DNA from 2 places in the Streptomyces sp. NPDC103540 genome. Region 1 is predicted to be linked to the other one. Evidence: riboswitches for the same ligand, from Rfam matches in the RefSeq annotation. Region 1 holds a riboswitch; the other holds the start of a gene.

Region 1 (5,340 bases):
CCGCTGGAAGTCGGCGGCGTTGAGTTTGACGCCGAGGGCGAAGCCCGGGGAGACGGCCTCGCGGACGGCGGTGACGATCTCGGTGAGCAGCCGGACGCGGTTCTCCGGGGTGCCGCCCCAGCGGTCGGTGCGCCGGTTGACGAGCGGGGAGAGGAACTGGCTCAGCAGGTAGCCGTGGGCCGCGTGGATCTGGACCCCGTGGAAGCCGGCCTCCTCGGCGCGGCGGGCGGTGACGGCGAAGCGGGCGACGGTCTGTTCGATGTCGTCCTCGGTCATGGCGGTGGGGCGGGCGAACCGCTTGGTGTGTCTGCCCAGGCTGATGGCGATGTCGGACGGGGCCCAGGCGGTGCCGGGCATGTCAGAGCCGACCTGACGGCCCGGGTGGTTGATCTGCATCCACACCCGGCCGCCGCCGCTCGCCGCGGCCCGTGCCCAGCGGCGGAAGGGCTCCAGAGGGGAGTCGGCGTCCAGGACGATGGTGCCCGGCGCCGTCAGGGCCCGCCGGTCGACCATCACGTTCCCGGTGACGATGAGGCCGCAGCCGCCGCGGGCCCAGCGCGCGTAGAGCCGCTCGACGCGGGCGTCGGGCAGCTGGCCGGGCTGGGCGGCGAGGCTCTCTTCCATGGCCGCCTTGGCGAGGCGGTTCGGGAGGGTGCTACCACCGGGTAGGTCGAGTGGCGTGAACAGGTCCATCACAAATCCCCCCAAAAGCGTGCGGCATGGGCGCTGCGGCAGCCCGGGGCACAAGATACCCGCCATCCGCGACGGTCCGTCAGGCACCTGCGCGATCCAACGGACGGGCCCCGGCGCCCGTTTGCGCGGGGTTCGCACAGCGGTGCACGGGGTCCGCAATCCGGAGACCGGACGGCACCCCGGGCCCCGGCGCGGGGCCCGGACAGCCCGAACGCCCCGGACCGAAGGGTCCGGGGCGTTCGACGTGCAAGGCGTACGGGCGTACGGGCGTACGGCGTACGGCGTACGGGGCGATGTGCGCGGGCTCAGAGCTCCGCGAGGTCCAGACCGGCCTGCTCGGCGGCCGCCCGGACGGTCTGCTCCAGCAGCACCGCGATGGTCATGGGACCGACGCCGCCGGGCACCGGGGTGATGAGCGAGGCGCGGGCGGCAGCGGACTCGAAGTGCACGTCGCCGACGTTGCCCTCGTTGTAACCGGCGTCGAGCACGACGGCGCCCGGCTTGATGTCCTCGCCCCGGATGAACTCCGCCTTGCCGACGGCGGCGACCAGCACGTCGGCCTGGCGCACGATCGAGGACAGGTCCCGCGTGCGGGAGTGACAGTAGGTGACCGTGGCGTTGCGCTCCAGCAGGAGCATGCCGGCCGGCTTGCCGAGGATGGCGCTGCGGCCGACCACGACGGCGTGCTTGCCGGTGAGGTCCACGTCGTAGGCCTCCAGCAGGCGCATGATGCCGCCGGGGGTGCAGGAGACGAAGCCCGGCAGCCCGAAGCCCATGGCGGCGAAGGAGTGCATGGTCACGCCGTCGACGTCCTTGCCCGGGGCGATGGCCTCGAAGGCGGCGCGCTCGTCGATGTGGTGCGGGACGGGGTGCTGGAGCAGGATGCCGCTGATCTCCGGGTCCTCGGAGAGGGCGGTGATCGTGGCGACGAGCTCCTCGGTGGTGGTCGAGGCGGGCAGCTCCACGTGGCGGGAGGTGATCCCGGCCTTGGCGCAACGGTTCTGCTTCATGCGCACGTACGTGACGGAGGCGGGGTCCTCGCCGACCAGGACGGTGGCGAGACAGGGCGCGGCGCCGGTGCGCTCGGTGATCTTCGCGGCGACGGCGGCGGTCCGCTCCGAGATGCGGCGGGCGAGGGCGGTGCCGTCCATGAGCCGTGCGCCGGAGGTCGGGGCGGCGGCGGTGGCCGTGGTGGCGGGCTGGGCAGTCTGGGCAGTCGTCACGGGGTCTCCTGAACGTCGCTGCGGATCGCGGTTCGCCCAGGCGCGCGGCAGTCGGCGTACGTCAGGCACGCCGGGCCGCTCCCCGGTGGTGATCCACCCGAACGCCAGTCACGGCCCGCCGCCCACTGTAGTCGACTTATCCGGTGGATGACCGGCGCCCGACCTGGGACGATCGATACATGACGCGTACTTTCGACCATCTTGTCGCCGAGGCCGAATCCGTCTCCGTCGACGGCTGGGACTTCTCCTGGCTCGACGGCAGGGCCACCGAACAGAGGCCCTCCTGGGGCTACCAGCGGCTGCTGGGCGAGCGTCTGGCCGGCGTCCGCTCGGCCCTGGACATCCAGACCGGCGGAGGCGAGGTGCTCGCGGGAGCGGGCCCCCTGCCGCCGCTGATGGCGGCCACCGAGTCCTGGCCGCCCAACATCGAGAAGGCGACCCGCCTGCTGCACCCGCTGGGCGCGGTGGTGGTCGCCGACGCGGACGAGCCGCCGCTGCCCTTCGGCGACGGGGCCTTCGAGCTCGTCGCCAGCCGGCACCCGGTGACCATCTGGTGGGACGAGATCGCCCGGGTGCTGACCCCGGGCGGCACCTACCTGTCGCAGCAGGTGGGTCCGGCGAGCGTCTTCGAACTGGTGGAGTACTTCCTGGGGCCGCAGCCCGAGGAGGTCCGCCGCGGCCGGCACCCCGACGACGCCGTCGCCGATGCCACGAAGGCGGGACTGGAGGTGGTCGAGTTGCGCTCCGAGCGGTTGCGGACCGAGTTCCACGACATCGGAGCCGTGATCTACTTTCTACGGAAGGTGATCTGGATGGTGCCCGGCTTCACGGTCGGGCAGTACCGGGACCGGCTGCGCGAGCTCCACGAACGGATCGAGCGCGAAGGCCCGTTCGTCGCGCACACCGCCCGTTTCCTGATCGAGGCCCGCAAGGCCGAGTGACGGGGACCACGGCGGAACGTGCGGCTCCGGAGCCGACGGATCCACGCCGGATCCGGTTGCGCGGCCACAGCGTGGCGCAGGTCACTCAATTCAGCGCGTAACGAATCGACTCGGGCGTGCGATGAACCGACAGGTGTCCTCGCGCGGCCCGGAATACAGACCCCCCTCGGGTCTGTTTCCCGAGTTCGCGCGATGATGTCCCGCCCACTTCCTATCTGTTCGCAACGAGAGGCTCCTTGTGTCGCTCAGCCCGTCCCGTACGTTCCCTCCGGAGATCGCCGAATCGGAGGCCCTCGTCGCGCTCGTCGAGCGCGGCCGCGAGCAGGGTCACATCAACGGTGACGACGTGCGCCAGGCCTTCGAGGCCGGCCGCATCCCGGTGGACCAGTGGAAGCGGGTCCTGCGCAGCCTGAACCAGGTCCTGGACGAGGAGGGTGTCGCCCTCCACGTCAGCGCCGCTCCCGCCACCAAGGCTCCTGCCAAGAAGCCCCGCAAGGCAGCCGCCGCCCCCGCCCGCACCGTGACCAAGAAGGCGGCCGCCGCGCCGCGCCCCATCGGCGCGCGCAAGGCCTCCGCGGCGAGCACGGCCCCCGCGGCCGCCGCCGCGGCGATATCCGCCACGTCGACCACCGCCGGGGACGAGACGACGGTCGAGGCCGCCGCCGAGCCCAAGAAGCGCGTGGTCAAGAAGACCGCCGCCAAGAAGGCCACGGCCACCAAGAAGACCGCCGCCACGAAGAAGGCCGGTGCCAAGGACGCCGACGACGCCGAGAACCCGGCCGTCGAGGGCGAGGAATGGGCCGTCGAGGACCTCGCCGAGGAGGCCGAGGAGGAGGCGCCCAAGGCCGGTGGCCAGGGCTTCGTCCTGTCCGACGACGACGAGGACGACGCTCCGGCGCAGACGGTCATGGTCGCCGGCGCCACCGCCGACCCCGTCAAGGACTACCTGAAGCTGATCGGCAAGGTGCCGCTCCTCAACGCCGAGCAGGAGGTGGAGCTCGCCAAGCGCATCGAGGCGGGTCTCTTCTCCGAGTACAAGCTCGAAGAGGAGGAGGACCACAAGCCCGCGTTCAAGCGCGAGCTGGAGATCCTCGTCGAGGACGGCCGCCGCGCCAAGAACCACCTGCTGGAGGCCAACCTCCGCCTCGTGGTCTCGCTGGCCAAGCGCTACACCGGCCGCGGCATGCTCTTCCTGGACCTGATCCAGGAGGGCAACGTCGGTCTGATCCGCGCCGTGGAGAAGTTCGACTACACCAAGGGCTTCAAGTTCTCCACGTACGCGACCTGGTGGATCCGGCAGGCGATCACGCGCGCCATGGCCGACCAGTCCCGCACCATCCGCATCCCCGTCCACATGGTCGAGATCATCAACAAGCTGGCCCGTGTCCAGCGCCAGATGCTCCAGGACCTCGGCCGGGAGCCCACTCCGGAGGAGCTGGGCAAGGAGCTCGACATGACCCCGGAGAAGGTCATCGAGGTCCAGAAGTACGGGCGCGAGCCGATCTCCCTGCACACCCCCCTGGGTGAGGAGGGCGACAGCGAGTTCGGTGACCTCATCGAGGACTCCGAGGCCGTCGTCCCGGCGGACGCGGTGTCCTTCACCTTCCTCCAGGAGCAGCTCCAGTCGATCCTGGGGACGCTCTCCGAGCGCGAGGCGGGCGTGGTCTCCATGCGCTACGGCCTCAACGACGGCCAGCCGAAGACGCTGGACGAGATCGGTCGCGTGTACGGGGTCACCCGTGAGCGCATCCGCCAGATCGAGTCCAAGACCATGTCGAAGCTGCGCCACCCGTCGCGTTCGCAGGTGCTGCGCGACTACCTCGACTGATCGTCCCCTCGTCACGGACACAAGGAAGCCCGCGCCGATCGGCGCGGGCTTCCGCGTGTGCGGGGCGGGGGCGACGCGCCCGTCAGGCGGCGGCGCGGTGCCTGCGGGCCGACATCAGGGCGTAGACGAGGACGCCCGCGAAGAGGAACAGGACGCCCTGGTAGACGGCCGCGTAGCCGGATCCGGCGACCAGCCACATCGAGAAGCCGAAGGCCAGGCAGGCCAGGGTGGCGTCGCGGACCAGCCGCCCGCGGTGCACCCGCTCGCCTTGGCCGGACGCCAGGAAGTAGAGCTGGGCGGCGGTGGAGAGCAGGTAGGGCACGGTCGCCGTGAAGGTGGTGACCAGGACGAGGACCTCGAAGACCCCCTCGGAGCCGGCCGTGTAGTTGTACACGGTCAGGCAGGAGGCCAGGACCACGGTGACGACGACGCCGACGACGGGCACCCCGCGCCTCTTCGTGGCGAAGACCTTCGGGAAGAGCCCGTCACGGGCGGCGGCGTACGGGGTCTGCGCGCTGAGCAGGGTCCAGCCGTTGAGGGCGCCGAGCATCGAGATCACCGCGGCGCAGGCGACGAGGGTGCCGCCCCAGGTGCCGCCGAACATCGCGTTGACGGCGTCGGTGAAGGGCGCCTCGGAGGAGACCAGGTCGTCGTG
Region 2 (5,340 bases), on a different contig from region 1:
CGGGATTGTGGCTTTTGGGCACTACGGTCGTCGATTGTGACTTTTCGCCCGACGACTCATCCGTTCCACACCCTGGTCCTGCGGAAGCTCCGCTTCCGTGCCGTGCGGGCCCTGCGGCCGCTGCGTCAGGAGCGGCGCGAGGCCGCGTCCGTCGCCGACGCCGACTGTGCGGGAACGGCGGCGGGTACGGCGGCCGGGGCGCCCTCGGGGCCGATGCCGAAGGGGTACTCGCGCAGCTTGCGCCAGACCCCGTCGAAGCCCTGTTCGTAGAGCGCGAAGCCCTCGCACAGCCACGCGGCGGCGTAGTCCGCGAGCTCGGCGTGGGCCCGGTCCATCGCCTCCTCGGAGATCCCGTGGGCGACGGTGACGTGCGGGTGGTACGGGAAGGCCAGCTCGCGGCTGAGCGGCCCCTCGGAGTCGCGGACCAGGCCCTGGAGGCGGGTGCAGCCCGCGGTGCCCTCGGCGAGCCGGACGAAGACCACCGGCGAGAGCGGACGGAAGCTTCCGGTCCCCTCCAGGCGCATCGCGAAGGAGGGGAAGGCGCCGGCCACCTCGGCCAGGTGGGCCCGGATCGCCGGCAGCCGGTCCGTGTCCACCTCGGTGGGCGGTACGAGGGTCACGTGCGTGGGGATGCCGTGCGCGGCGGCGTCCCCGAAGCCGGCGCGCAGCTCCTGGAGCTGCCTGCCGTAAGGCTCCGGGACCGCGATCGAAACGCCGAGCGTTACGGTCCCCACGTGTTCTCCTCCGTGTGTAGGCGTAGGTGCTGCCGCTCAGTGTGGCGGCAGCACCCCCCTTGCCGCCAGGGGCCTCGGTGCGTCAGTGCTTGGCGGGCAGGAAACCGAGGCGGTCGTAGGTCTGCGCCAGGGTCTCGGCCGCGACCGCCCGCGCCTTCTCCGCGCCCTTGGCCAGCAAGGAGTCCAGGGTCTCGGGGTCGTCCAGGTACTCCTGGGTGCGCTGCCTGAAGGGTGTGACGAAGTCGACCATCACGCCGGCGAGGTCGGTCTTGAGCGCGCCGTAGCCCTTGCCCTCGTACGCGGCCTCCAGCTCCGGGATCGACTCGCCCGTGAGGGTGGAGTAGATCGTGAGCAGGTTGCTGACGCCGGGCTTGGCCGCCGCGTCGAAGCGGATCTCGGCCTCGGTGTCGGTGACCGCGCTCTTGATCTTCTTCTCGGTGACCTTGGGCTCGTCGAGGAGGTTGATCAGGCCCTTGGGGGAGGACGCGGACTTCGACATCTTGATCGCCGGGTCCTGGAGGTCGTAGATCTTCGCGACCTCCTTGACGATGTGCGCGGCGGGCAGGGTGAAGGTCTCGCCGAACCGCTGGTTGAAGCGCTCCGCGAGGTCGCGGGTCAGCTCGATGTGCTGGCGCTGGTCCTCGCCGACCGGGACGGCGTTCGCCTGGTAGAGGAGGATGTCGGCGACCTGGAGGATCGGGTACGTGAACAGGCCGACGGTGGCGTTGTTGGCGCCCTGCTTGGCGGACTTGTCCTTGAACTGCGTCATCCGGCTCGCCTCGCCGAAACCGGTGATGCAGTTCATGACCCAGCCGAGCTGCGCGTGCTCGGGCACGTGGCTCTGGATGAACAGGGTGCAGCGCTCGGGGTCCAGGCCGGCGGCGAGGAGCTGCGCGGCGGACAGCCGGGTGTTGGCCCGCAGGGCCGCCGGGTCCTGCGGCATGGTGATCGCGTGCAGGTCGACCACCATGTAGAACGCGTCGTGCGTCTCCTGGAGGGCGACGTACTGGCGGATGGCCCCGAGGTAGTTCCCGAGGTGGAACGAACCGGAGGTGGGCTGGATGCCGGAGAGCGCGCGAGGACGATCAGAAGCCATGGCCCCATTGTCTCAGGTGCGGGGGCTGACTCCGGCCCCGCGCCGGCCTGAAACCGCCCCGTCCCCGCGAGGGGTGAGGCGGGGGTCACACCCGCCCCCGCCCCGCGTCGGGCCGTTGCCCACGTACCGGACGGTAGCGGCCCGGCCGGATCTTGCCCCGGCCGGGCGACAGATACCGCCCCGGCGCGCCCGTCAGGCGAGCGGCAGGCCCGGGGCCGGGTGCGCGGCCATCAGGTCCGTGACCTCCGCGCGGACGACGGCCAGGGCCGGCTCGTCGCCCTTCGCGGCCGCGTCGACGGCGCGGGAGATCCAGTCGGCGACGGCCGGCATGTGCTCCGTCGTCAGGCCGCGCGAGGTCAGCGACGGGGTGCCGATGCGGATCCCGGACGGGTCGAAGGGCTTGCGCGGGTCGAAGGGCACGGTGTTGTAGTTGACGACGATCCCGGCCCGGTCCAGGGCCTTCGCCGCGATCTTGCCGGGGACCCCGCGCGAGGTGAGGTCCATCAGGATCAGGTGGTTGTCGGTGCCGCCCGAGACGAGGTCGAAACCGCGCTCCAGCAGGGCCGCCGCGAGCGCCTTCGCGTTGGCGACGACCGCGTGGGCGTACGCGGTGAAGGAGGGCTGGGCCGCCTCGTGGAGGGCGACGGCGATGCCGGCCGTCGTCTGGTTGTGCGGGCCGCCCTGGAGGCCGGGGAAGACCGCCTTGTCGATGGCCTTCGCGTGCTCCTCGCGGCACATCAGCATGGCTCCGCGCGGGCCGCGCAGGGTCTTGTGGGTGGTGGTGGAGATGACGTCGACGTGCCCGGCCGGGGACGGGTGCGCGCCGCCCGCCACCAGGCCGGCGATGTGGGCGATGTCCGCGACCAGGATCGAGCCCGCCTCCCGCGCGATCGAGGCGAAGGCGGCGAAGTCGATGGTGCGGGGCAGCGCCGTACCGCCACAGAAGATGATCTTCGGCTTCTCGGCGAGGGCCTGCTCGCGCACCGCGTCGTAGTCGATCAGGCCGTTGTCGGCCCGCACGCCGTACTGGACCCCGCGGAACCAGGAGCCCGTCGCCGAGACGCCCCAGCCGTGCGTGAGGTGCCCGCCCATCGGCAGGGCCATGCCCATCACGGTGTCGCCGGGCTTCGCGAAGGCCAGGTAGACGGCCAGGTTGGCCGGGGAGCCGGAGTACGGCTGGACGTTCGCGTGGTCCACGCCGAACAGGCCCTTGGCCCGCTCGATGGCGAGGGACTCGACGCGGTCGATGTTCTGCTGGCCCTCGTAGTAGCGCCGGCCCGGGTAGCCCTCGCTGTACTTGTTCTGCAGGACCGTGCCGGAGGCCTCCAGGACGGCGGCGGACACGTAGTTCTCGCTGGGGATCAGGCGCAGCGTCCGCGCCTGGAGGGTCTCCTCCGCCGCGACGAAGGACGCCAGTTCGGGATCGGTGGCGGTCAGGGCGGGGTGACGGTGGTTCGCGCTCATGGCGGTTCCTCCGGGGTCGATGTCGTCTCTCGTCCCCGCGAGGCCCAGGCGAGCGGCCCTGTGTGCGGTCGTGCGCGCACGACTCCCCCGGAGTTGGTTCTCCGTACGCCAGTCGCCGTGCGTACCGCACACCTTAGCGGGCGCGCCGACGGGAAGGTTTCTCCGTCCGCGATCCGAGCGACGATAGAAAGGACGCCACCCACGTCACCGGCCAGACGGACGATCGGAGACCCCGTGTCGAGAACTGCTGATGCCATCCGCTCCGCCGACGCGCACAGCGCGCACAACTACCATCCCCTGCCGATCGTCGTCGCCTCGGCCGAGGGCGCGTGGATGACCGACGTGGAGGGACGTCGCTACCTCGACATGCTCGCCGGGTACTCGGCGCTCAACTTCGGCCACGGCAACCGCCGACTGATCGACGCGGCCCGCGACCAGCTGGAACGGGTCACCCTCACCTCGCGCGCCTTCCACCACGACCGGTTCGCCGACTTCTGTGCCGAACTCGCCGCGCTGTGCGGCAAGGAGGCGGTGCTGCCCATGAACACGGGCGCGGAGGCGGTGGAGACGGCCGTCAAGACCGCCCGCAAGTGGGGCTACGAGGTCAAGGGCGTCCCGGACGGCCACGCCAAGATCGTGGTGGCCGCCGACAACTTCCACGGTCGGACCACGACGATCGTGTCCTTCTCCACCGACCACGACGCGCGCGACCACTTCGGGCCCTACACCCCCGGCTTCGAGATCGTCCCCTACGGAGACCTCACCGCGCTCTCCCACGCCGTCACCGAGAACACCGTGGCCGTGCTGCTGGAGCCGATCCAGGGCGAGGCCGGGGTGCTCGTGCCGCCCGCCGGATACCTGGCGGGCGTACGGGAACTGACGCGCGAGCGGAACGTGTTGTTCATGGCCGACGAGATCCAGTCGGGCCTGGGCCGCACCGGGAGGACCTTCGCCTGCGAGCACGAGGGCGTCGTCCCCGACGTGTACATCCTGGGCAAGGCGCTCGGCGGCGGGGTGGTCCCCGTCTCCGCGGTCGTCGCCGACCGGGACGTGCTCGGGGTGTTCCGACCCGGCGAGCACGGGTCGACCTTCGGCGGGAACCCGCTGGCCTGCGCCGTCGCCCTGGAGGTGATCGCGATGCTGCGCACGGGCGAGTTCCAGCAGCGCGCCGCCGAGCTCGGCGACCACCTGCACCGGGAACTGAACCTGATGGTCGGCGGCGGCGCGGTGACCGCCGTACGGGGCCGCGGCCTGTGGGCGGGCGTGGACATCGACCCGGCGCACGGCACGGGCCGGGAGATCTCGGAGAAGCTGATGGAGCTCGGGGTGCTGGTGAAGGACACCCACGGCTCGACGATCCGCATCGCGCCGCCGCTGGTGATCGGCAAGGAGGACCTGGACTGGGGCCTGGAGCAGCTGCGCTCGGTGCTCTCCTCCTAGAGCGCGCCGGAGGCGGCGTGCCGGGTCCCGGCCCGGTCGCCGCCCCGGGAGGGCGGGGCGAGGATGGAAGAGGCGGGCGCCTTCCCGCGCGCCCCCGGGCGCCGTCCGCGCCGCGCGCCGGCGGGGCCCTCCCCTCCCGATGGGAGCACCCTCATGTACGCACGTGCTCGGCACGCCCTGGCCTGCGGCGTCCTGGCGTCCTGCGTCGCACTCGGCGCCGGCGCCGTCGCGGGTACCGCGGCGGCGGCGCCGGCGGCGGTCCCCGCCGCCAGCTGTACGGTCACCCCGGCCGCGAACGGGATGTCCGTGGTCATCACCGGCGAGGGTTTCTCGGCCCCCCGCAACCTCAACGACGGCGAGTCCACGGAGCGGCTGAACGTGGACGCGAACGGCAACTTCCGGCTCCAGCGGTTCCAGAAGAACGTCGACTACACCGTCCTCGCCGTCAACGAGGACCAGAACTTCACCTTCGTCAACTGCAAGGTCGTCGGCGCCGACACCGGTACCGGCACCGGCACGACCACCCCCGGCACCCAGCGGGACTACCGCCAGGGCTACCGGGACGGCTACCGGGCCGGCATCAAGGCCGCCGTCGCCGACTGCGAC

Evidence for each region. Region 1 has a riboswitch for ZMP and ZTP ahead of ACZ6ZI_RS16015 (bifunctional 5,10-methylenetetrahydrofolate dehydrogenase/5,10-methenyltetrahydrofolate cyclohydrolase). Riboswitches for the same ligand answer to the same signal wherever they lie in the genome.
Region 2: another riboswitch for ZMP and ZTP. It lies ahead of ACZ6ZI_RS27335 (serine hydroxymethyltransferase); the one in region 1 lies ahead of ACZ6ZI_RS16015 (bifunctional 5,10-methylenetetrahydrofolate dehydrogenase/5,10-methenyltetrahydrofolate cyclohydrolase).

What each region holds. Positions count from the first base shown of each region.
Region 1 covers NZ_JBVJMA010000006.1:33,981-39,320, reverse strand. Annotated here, with positions in the region: gene ACZ6ZI_RS16020 (NADH:flavin oxidoreductase/NADH oxidase family protein) at 1-693, opposite strand, end outside; gene ACZ6ZI_RS16015 (bifunctional 5,10-methylenetetrahydrofolate dehydrogenase/5,10-methenyltetrahydrofolate cyclohydrolase) at 999-1,844, opposite strand; ZMP/ZTP riboswitch at 1,944-2,038, opposite strand; gene ACZ6ZI_RS16010 (methyltransferase domain-containing protein) at 2,096-2,857, shown strand; gene ACZ6ZI_RS16005 (RNA polymerase sigma factor) at 3,096-4,685, shown strand; gene ACZ6ZI_RS16000 (amino acid permease) at 4,768-5,340, opposite strand, start outside.
Region 2 covers NZ_JBVJMA010000012.1:64,084-69,423, forward strand. Annotated here, with positions in the region: gene ACZ6ZI_RS27325 (2'-5' RNA ligase family protein) at 126-734, opposite strand; gene trpS (tryptophan--tRNA ligase) at 817-1,830, opposite strand; gene ACZ6ZI_RS27335 (serine hydroxymethyltransferase) at 2,023-3,294, opposite strand; ZMP/ZTP riboswitch at 3,330-3,420, opposite strand; gene rocD (ornithine--oxo-acid transaminase) at 3,529-4,734, shown strand; gene ACZ6ZI_RS27345 (hypothetical protein) at 4,888-5,340, shown strand, end outside.